2 linked regions of the Ammoniphilus sp. CFH 90114 genome follow. The protein of the gene in region 2 binds, or shares a complex with, the protein of the main gene of each other region. Links are inferred from orthologs where the notes say so. Each region holds a gene or a part of one and is shown on either strand. Other genes may lie near its edges. The genes, in order: uvrA and mfd.

The links.
Region 1: the proteins of mfd (region 2) and uvrA are in contact, whole or in part, in a crystal structure (PDB 4DFC), measured with the Escherichia coli proteins. The link is inferred for Ammoniphilus sp. CFH 90114 from one-to-one orthologs.

What each region holds. Positions count from the first base shown.
Region 1 is NZ_SDLI01000013.1:54,724-58,518, reverse strand. The notes cover bases 86-3,562. They hold uvrA (excinuclease ABC subunit UvrA), read right to left. Parts: upstream 3,166-3,562; coding sequence 286-3,165; downstream 86-285. Other genes in these bases: uvrB (excinuclease ABC subunit UvrB), read right to left, coding at 3,173-3,562; hprK (HPr(Ser) kinase/phosphatase), read right to left, coding at 86-194. Also shown: more of hprK, read right to left, coding at 1-85; more of uvrB, read right to left, coding at 3,563-3,795. UniProt on the Escherichia coli protein: The UvrABC repair system catalyzes the recognition and processing of DNA lesions. UvrA is an ATPase and a DNA-binding protein. A damage recognition complex composed of 2 UvrA and 2 UvrB subunits scans DNA for abnormalities.
Region 2 is NZ_SDLI01000003.1:375,888-380,290, reverse strand. Bases 319-4,403 are described here. They hold mfd (transcription-repair coupling factor), read right to left. Parts: upstream 4,065-4,403; coding sequence 519-4,064; downstream 319-518. Other genes in these bases: EIZ39_RS09530 (anti-sigma-F factor Fin), read right to left, coding at 4,155-4,373; EIZ39_RS09540 (peptidylprolyl isomerase), read right to left, coding at 319-532. In the rest of the region: more of EIZ39_RS09540, read right to left, coding at 1-318. UniProt on the Escherichia coli protein: Couples transcription and DNA repair by recognizing RNA polymerase (RNAP) stalled at DNA lesions. Mediates ATP-dependent release of RNAP and its truncated transcript from the DNA, and recruitment of nucleotide excision repair machinery to the damaged site.

The sequences.
Region 1 (3,795 bases), on a different replicon or contig from region 2:
CCTTGGATATATCCCATTTCGGTTCTTCCGAGCAATTGAATGCGTTCCGCATTATCATATGTATAATAGCCCGTTAGCTTCAGGCCTGGGCGATTAATATCGCTGGTTTTGACCTCTCGCAGCAGTCCTTCCTTGCCGCTGACGACCCTGAGTTCAAACTGCTTCACTATGTCTTTGACTACCGTCCTTCTCATATGTCCTCCCCCTTACCTTATGCATGAATCAAATGAAAGATATTCCTATTCTACCATCATTAGAAAAGCTAGTCCAAAAAAGGACTAGCTTTTAAGGGGTTAGAGCTTTTTCTTCCAACAGTTTCAGATGCTCTTCGGTGCGCTTGCGGTCCCGTTCCAGGATCGGAGCTAAATATTGCCCAGTGTAAGACTCTTTGACTTGGCATATTTGTTCAGGGGTACCCGTCGCAACGATGGTTCCTCCTTTATCCCCACCTTCTGGACCCAAATCAATGAGATAATCGGCCGTCTTGATCACATCAAGATTATGCTCGATAACGAGAACGGACTCGCCTGCCTCAACCAAACGAGCCAAGACCTTCAACAAACGATCGATGTCATGAATATGCAAGCCTGTCGTCGGTTCATCTAAAATATAGAACGTTCGACCCGTACTTCTTCGATGCAGCTCGGAGGCCAGCTTCACGCGCTGAGCTTCCCCACCGGATAAGGTCGTGGCAGGCTGCCCGAGCCTCATATAGCCTAGTCCCACATCAAGTAATGTGGCAAGCTTACGGTGGATCTTTGGAATGTTTTTGAAGAATTCCACAGCATCCTCAATTGTCATGTCCAACACTTCCGAGATGTTTTTGCCCTTGTATTTTACATCCAGGGTTTCACGATTGTATCTTTTCCCTTTACAGATCTCACACGGTACATAAACATCCGGCAAGAAGTGCATTTCAATTTTAATAATTCCATCCCCACGGCAAGCTTCGCAGCGCCCGCCCTTCACGTTGAAGCTGAAGCGCCCTTTCTTATAGCCGCGTACCTTCGCTTCGTTCGTTTGAGCGAAGACATCGCGAATGTCATCAAAAACTCCCGTATAAGTGGCCGGATTGGAGCGAGGGGTTCGTCCAATAGGAGACTGATCAATATCAATGACCTTATCTAATTGATCGATCCCTTCAATCTTGCGGTGAGCACCCGGCTTGGCCTTTGCTCGGTTTAAATCCCTTGCTAACACTTTATGCAAAATTTCGTTGACGAGCGTACTTTTACCGGAACCAGAAACGCCTGTTACACACGTGAAAAGGCCAAGAGGGATTTTCACGGAGACATTCTTCAGGTTATTCTCCTTTGCCCCTTTGATCTCGAGCCACTTGCCATTCGGCTTGCGTCGTTCTCTTGGAATGCCGATAAACTTCTTACCGGAAAGATACTGTCCAGTCAGAGACTCGTCATCATTCATAATCTCTTCTGGTGTCCCCTGAGCCACGACTTTCCCTCCATGGACGCCTGCCCCAGGACCAATGTCAATGATATAATCCGAAGCCATCATGGTATCTTCATCATGCTCTACGACGATAAGCGTATTACCTAAATCTCGCATGTGTTCCAGCGTCTTAATCAATCGGGTGTTGTCACGTTGATGCAAGCCGATACTCGGCTCGTCGAGAATATACAGAACGCCCATGAGGGATGAACCAATCTGGGTAGCAAGACGAATCCGTTGCGCTTCCCCGCCTGAGAGCGTTCCGGCTGCCCGGTTGAGAGTCAAGTACTCTAGACCCACATCACGCAGGAAGGACAAACGCGACTGAATCTCTTTCAAGATCAAGCGGGCAATCGCAAGTTCCTTTTCACTTAACTGCAACTGCTCAAAAAACTGATAGGCTTCCATCACAGATTTTGAAGTCACAAACGAGATATTCTCTCCATGAATGCGAACACAGAGCACCTCTGGGCGAAGGCGATATCCTTTACAAGAAGGGCAGGCCTTTTGGCTCATGTAGAGCTCAATCATCTCGCGAACGTAATCGGAAGTCGATTCCGTATAACGTCGCTGAAGATTGTGAACGACACCTTCAAAGAAAATCTCCGCATCCCGCTTTGTCCCAAATTCACTTTCATAAACGAACCGGAACTTTTCTGTCTTATTCCCAAACAACAGAATGTCTACTTGCTCTTTCTTTAGCTCCTCTACTGGAACATCCATCGGAATCTCAAAGTGACGGCATACCGAGGAAATTAACTGTTCGTAGTAATTGGATGTTGAGCTGTTCCATGGTTCTAAGGCTCCATCGTTGATCGACTTGGTCCGGTCTGGAATGACTAAGTCCGAATCTACCTCCATCTTCATCCCAAGTCCATCGCAAGTGGTACAAGCTCCATACGGACTATTAAACGAGAACATCCGGGGCTCAAGCTCCGGCAAGCTAAATCCGCATTGAGGACAAGCTAGGTTCTGGCTAAATAACAGCTCTTCCTGCTCCATCACATCCACGATGACTTTACCCTCTGCTAGCTTTAATGCGGTCTCCAGAGAGTCAGCCACACGAGAATGAATGCCTTCTTTAATCACAATTCGGTCTACAACAACTTCAATCGTATGCTTCTTGTTCTTTTCTAGCTTGATCTCTTCGGAAAGATCCCGAATCTCTCCATTCACCCGTACGCGGACAAAGCCCTGCTTGCGAATATCTTCTAGGACCTTTACATGCTCTCCTTTGCGTCCCTCAATCAGTGGAGCGAGAATCTGCATTTTCGTGCGTTCTGGGTACTCCGTAATGCGGTCTACCATTTGCTCAACCGTCTGTGCACTGATCTCGATGTCATGGTTCGGACAATACGCTTTCCCAATTCGGGCAAATAAGAGACGCAGGTAGTCATAGATTTCGGTTACGGTCCCCACGGTGGAACGTGGGTTTCGACTCGTTGTTTTCTGATCTATAGAGATCGCGGGCGATAACCCCTCAATCGAATCCACATCCGGCTTTTCCATTTGACCTAAGAATTGACGAGCATAGGCCGATAAAGATTCCACATAGCGACGCTGGCCTTCCGCGTAAATCGTATCAAAGGCAAGGGAAGACTTCCCTGAACCAGATAAACCCGTTAAGACGACGAGTTGGTCACGAGGAATCGTAACATCGACATTTTTTAAGTTATGGGCTCTTGCCCCTTTTATCACAATATTCTCTAGGCTCATCGCCAAATCATCCTTCCGCTTTCAGCTCAATTAACAGGTCACGCAGCTCTGCCGCTCGCTCGAACTGCAAGTGTCTTGCTGCGTCCTTCATCTCGGCTTCGAACTTCTCGATCAGGGCCTTGCGCTCCTTCTTTGTTAGCTTCTTGTATTCCTTCTGCGGCAAATAATCCTCTGTCGTCTCGGCTGCTTTCGTGGCTTCAATCACATTGCGGATCGCCTTTTGGATCGTTTGCGGAGTGATGCCGTGCTTCTCGTTATAGGCTTCCTGGATTTTACGACGACGCTCTGTCTCGGCAATCGCTCGCTCCATAGACTGCGTCATCCGGTCCGCATACATAATGACTCGACCTTCCGCATTCCGCGCCGCACGTCCTATCGTCTGAACGAGGGAACGTTCATCCCGCAAGAAGCCTTCTTTATCCGCATCCAAGATCGCAACGAGGGAAACCTCAGGAATATCTAACCCCTCACGGAGCAAGTTAATCCCAATCAATACGTCAAACGTCCCCATCCGTAGATCGCGAATGATCTGCATCCGTTCAATCGTTTTAATGTCGGAGTGCAGGTATTTGACTTTCAAACCGATCTCTTTTAAATAGCTGCTAAGGTCTTCAGACATCTTTTTCGTCA
Region 2 (4,403 bases):
GCCCTTCATCCGTAACTTTTTGGTCTTGCATTTGCTTTTCTACCTTTTTCTCATCGCCGCCTAGGACCATTAGGTATTGTCCTTTAATCCGGTCAACTAATTCCGTAGCTTCTTTTTCCGCATTGCTAACATCCGGTGCTCGTTCTGCCATGATGATTTCAGAAACATAGCTTTCTATGAAAAGCTTCAAGGATTCAGGAAGTTTCTCATGGATCGCTAAACCAGCTTGTGGATTGATGAACGATTGGATCGCTAGATAGCTCTCGAATTGTTCAGCAGTAATCTTACCGCCTTCATATTCTGCAACAACGGCTTGAGGATCCATCCCTAAGTTTACGTCAACAATTGGAACTGGATTCTCTTCACCATTTGGCTGTTGATTTTGATCGGCTGGAACAGCCTCATCCTTCGCTTGAGCCGCCTCATCCTTCGCTTTGGCGTCTTTATCATCTGCTGTCCCACATGCGGATAACACAGATAACGCTAGGGTAAAGGAAAGCATTAGGGCTCCCCATTTTCTAAGTGGCAACATTATTTAGTTCTCCCTTCACTTTTTTCACCTGTTCGAATTCCGATAGGAATTTCTCTACAAGCTTGATCCCATCTTCGGGAGTCAACCCATTTACTTTAACAGTAACTGATAGGTGTTGTCCAGTTGCTAGGGACATACGTCGATCATACTGGTTAGCGAGAGCAAACAATTTGGTACCGTCGATTTGCAAGTTCTGATCCTGATGCAAATTAATAATAATATTGGTTCCCTTTTGCACTATGCTCGTGATTCTGTGCTTATAGGAATATACACGCAGTCGGGCTACTCGAAGAAGGTTCTCCACTGAAAGCGGAAGATCTCCGAAGCGATCCACCAGTTCTTCTTGTAAATCCTCTACATCCTCCATCTCGAATACAGCAGCAAACTTCTTGTACATCGCGATCTTCTGCTTACTATCGTTAATATAGTCGGATGGGATAAACGCATCTAATTGAATATCAATCTCTGGATGAATGGATTCTTCCTCTTTCGGACCACCCTTCAATTCATCAATGGCTTCCTTCAGCATTTGGCTATATAAGTCAAATCCGACGGAGGCAATAAACCCGTGCTGTTCAGCGCCTAGAAGGTTACCAGCTCCACGAATGGCTAAGTCTCGCATGGCAATTCTAAAGCCCGACCCAAGTTCCGTAAATTCTTTAATGGCTTGAAGCCTCTTCTCTGCTACTTCTGTCAGCACCTTATCACGCTGATAGGTAAAGTAAGCATAAGCCATTCGATTCGATCTTCCTACCCTTCCTCTTAACTGATAGAGTTGGGATAGCCCCATACGGTCCGCATTATATACAATCAGCGTATTTACATTAGGAATATCGACACCTGTTTCAATAATCGTTGTACTGACTAAGACATCAGTATGACCCTCAAGGAAATCAAGCATCACTTGCTCTAGCTCCGTCTCTTTCATCTGACCATGTGCGACGGCTACTTTACAATCAGGAACAAGGAACGAAATCTGTTCCGCCATCTGTTCAATTCCTTGAACTTGGTTGAATAGGAAGTAGACCTGACCTCCACGGCCTAATTCTCTTTCAATGGCTTCCCTAACCAGTGCTGCACTATATTCCATCACATACGTTTGAACAGGGAAGCGATTTTCTGGCGGTGTCTCGATGACAGAAAGATCCCTTACCCCTAGCATAGACATATGGAGCGTACGTGGAATTGGGGTAGCTGTCAGCGTAAGGACGTCAACGTTGCTCTTCAATTGCTTTAGCTTTTCCTTATGCGTAACCCCGAAACGCTGCTCTTCATCTACAATAAGAAGTCCTAAGTCTTTAAAGATCACATCTTTAGAGAGTAGACGGTGGGTACCAATAATGATATCCAACCTTCCATCTTTGAGCATTTTCATGGCCTCGTTCTGTTCTTTGCGGGAACGGAATCGGCTAATCACGGCGAGATTCACAGGATAGCCTGAAAATCTCTCTTTGAAGGTCTCAAAGTGTTGTTGCGCAAGAATCGTCGTTGGAACCAACACGGCCACTTGTTTACCTTCCATAACCGCCTTGAAGGCAGCACGAATCGCAACCTCTGTTTTTCCATACCCTACATCTCCGCAGAGTAGGCGATCCATCGGACGAGATCTTTCCATATCCTTCTTAATCTCTTCAATCGCACGAAGCTGATCGGCCGTTTCATCGTAAGGGAACATGGCCTCAAATTCACGCATCTCCGGTGTATCCTTGGTGAAGGCATAGCCTTGACTTGCTTCTCGCTTTGCATAGAGCTTAATGAGATCCGCAGCAATATCCTGAATGGAGGAGCGGACCTTACTTGTAACCTTCTTCCACTCCGTACCACCTAGTTTATAGATCTTCGGTTCTTTATCTTCATCGGCTACATATCGCTGCACCTGATCAATCTGTTCAATGGGAACGTAGAGCTTATCATTACCGGCATATCTTAGGTGCAAATAATCCTTATGAATGCCGTTAATTTCAAGCGTTTCGATGCCGAGATATTTCCCTATACCATGGTTAACATGGACTACGAAGTCGCCCACTTTTAATTCATTGTAGTTCTTTATTCTCTCCGCATTGCTGATATTGGTCTTTGTTTTTCTTGCTTTCCTAGCTTTCTGCGTAAACACTTCCGATTCCGTTACGACGATAAGGTGATGAATCGGAAGCTCGAAGCCGGTTTGCAAATTTCCTACGGTAATGATCGGTCTGTTTCCTAGGGTTTCAATAGGTCCTAAGATGAGATCTGCTTCCATTTCATAATCGTGAAACACTCTTTCTAAACGTCTAGCCCTCTCTTCATCCGCCGTAAGAAACACGACCTGGTGCTGAGACTTGGTCCAACGGTCGAGTTCACCTTTTAGAACATTCATTTGACCATGAAAATCTTGCATAGCCTTACAGTTGAAGTTCACAATGTTCTGCGGTGCCGTCTTGGGTATCTGACGAAGAAATAAACTGAGGTGAATCAATCTATTTCTTTTATTATTAATCAGTTCATCATAGTTAAGAGCAATAGGAATGTTATGAGCAAACTCCCCTTCCGAAACAAGGGTCGTCTTCCACTCAGCCTCTTCCTTTTCGAGTTGGTCGATCGTCTCTTGAATACGTGAGGGCTCATCGAGAACCATAATGGTGTCTTGCGGCATGTAATCTATCAAACTCTGGTATTCAGGATAGAGTAGAGAAATATATTTATAGATCCCTTGAAAGCGATTACCTTGCTTTAATTGCTCAATCTCCCATCCCATCTTCTCCGCTAGCTTTTCCTTGACGGTTGGATCCTTCACCGTTCTTAGCGCTTCACTTAACTTCTGCTCTAATCGCGATGCCGCAGATACTAACACATCTTGGCTACCAAATACTTCACTCATCGGTGGGATGGTAATGGTCTCTAACTTTTCTAAAGATCGTTGACTAGCTGTGTCGAAGGTACGAATAGAATCTACCTCAACATCAAACAATTCGATGCGAAGTGGGTTGTCCAAATATACAGGGAATATATCCATAATTCCCCCACGGATACTCAGTTGACCTTTTGCTTCTACCATGTCTACTCGTTCATATCCAATGGATATTAAACTCTGTATTAAAGATTCCAACTCAATCTCTTGGCCTACCTTTACGGTGACCTGGGACTTCTCCCATACCTCTTGAGATACTAAAATTCTTCTTAAACCAGCAAACGGCACAACTAGAATTCGCTTCTTCTTCTCACTTAATTTATTTAATACCTCAATCCGGCCAGCAAGCGTCTCTGGGCTGGCTATAGCCATCTCGGATACGATAAGCTCATTGGCTGGAAACAACAATACCTGGTCGTCGCCGACCAGTTCTATTAAATCTTCATATATCTTCTGGGCTTGGAACATGTTATGTGTAACAACTAACAAGGGTTTGTCCAGTGACTCAAAGATGGCGCTTAAGAACACCTGTCTAGAAGAACCACTGAGCCCTGCTACTAACTGTTCCTTTAGACCCTGACTAAAGCCTGTAATTATGGTTTGAAAATCTACATTTTCTAAAAATCTTTGAATAATTCCCTTCACGATTAGCCCCCCTCTCCGTTGGGTGGAAAAAATAAACCTTCTTAAAAGTAGAAAATAAGCCTCAGCAAGGTGGGCCGAGGCTATTGTACGTTATTGCAGAGGATAAGCCAACTCGGGGTTCCGTTCAACAGCTTCACTGCAATATTCACAAGTTACGTTCACAACCATATCACCATTATTATAGCTAATTATATGTTGTCGTTCTTCAGGGGTCAAGAAATGCCAGCCTAACTGCATCTCTGTGACATGATCAGACTCAATTGTCCCATGGGTGGATTTGCAATGTGGACATACATATTTTATAGACATGATTATGCCTCCTAAGGGGAGTTTATTCCT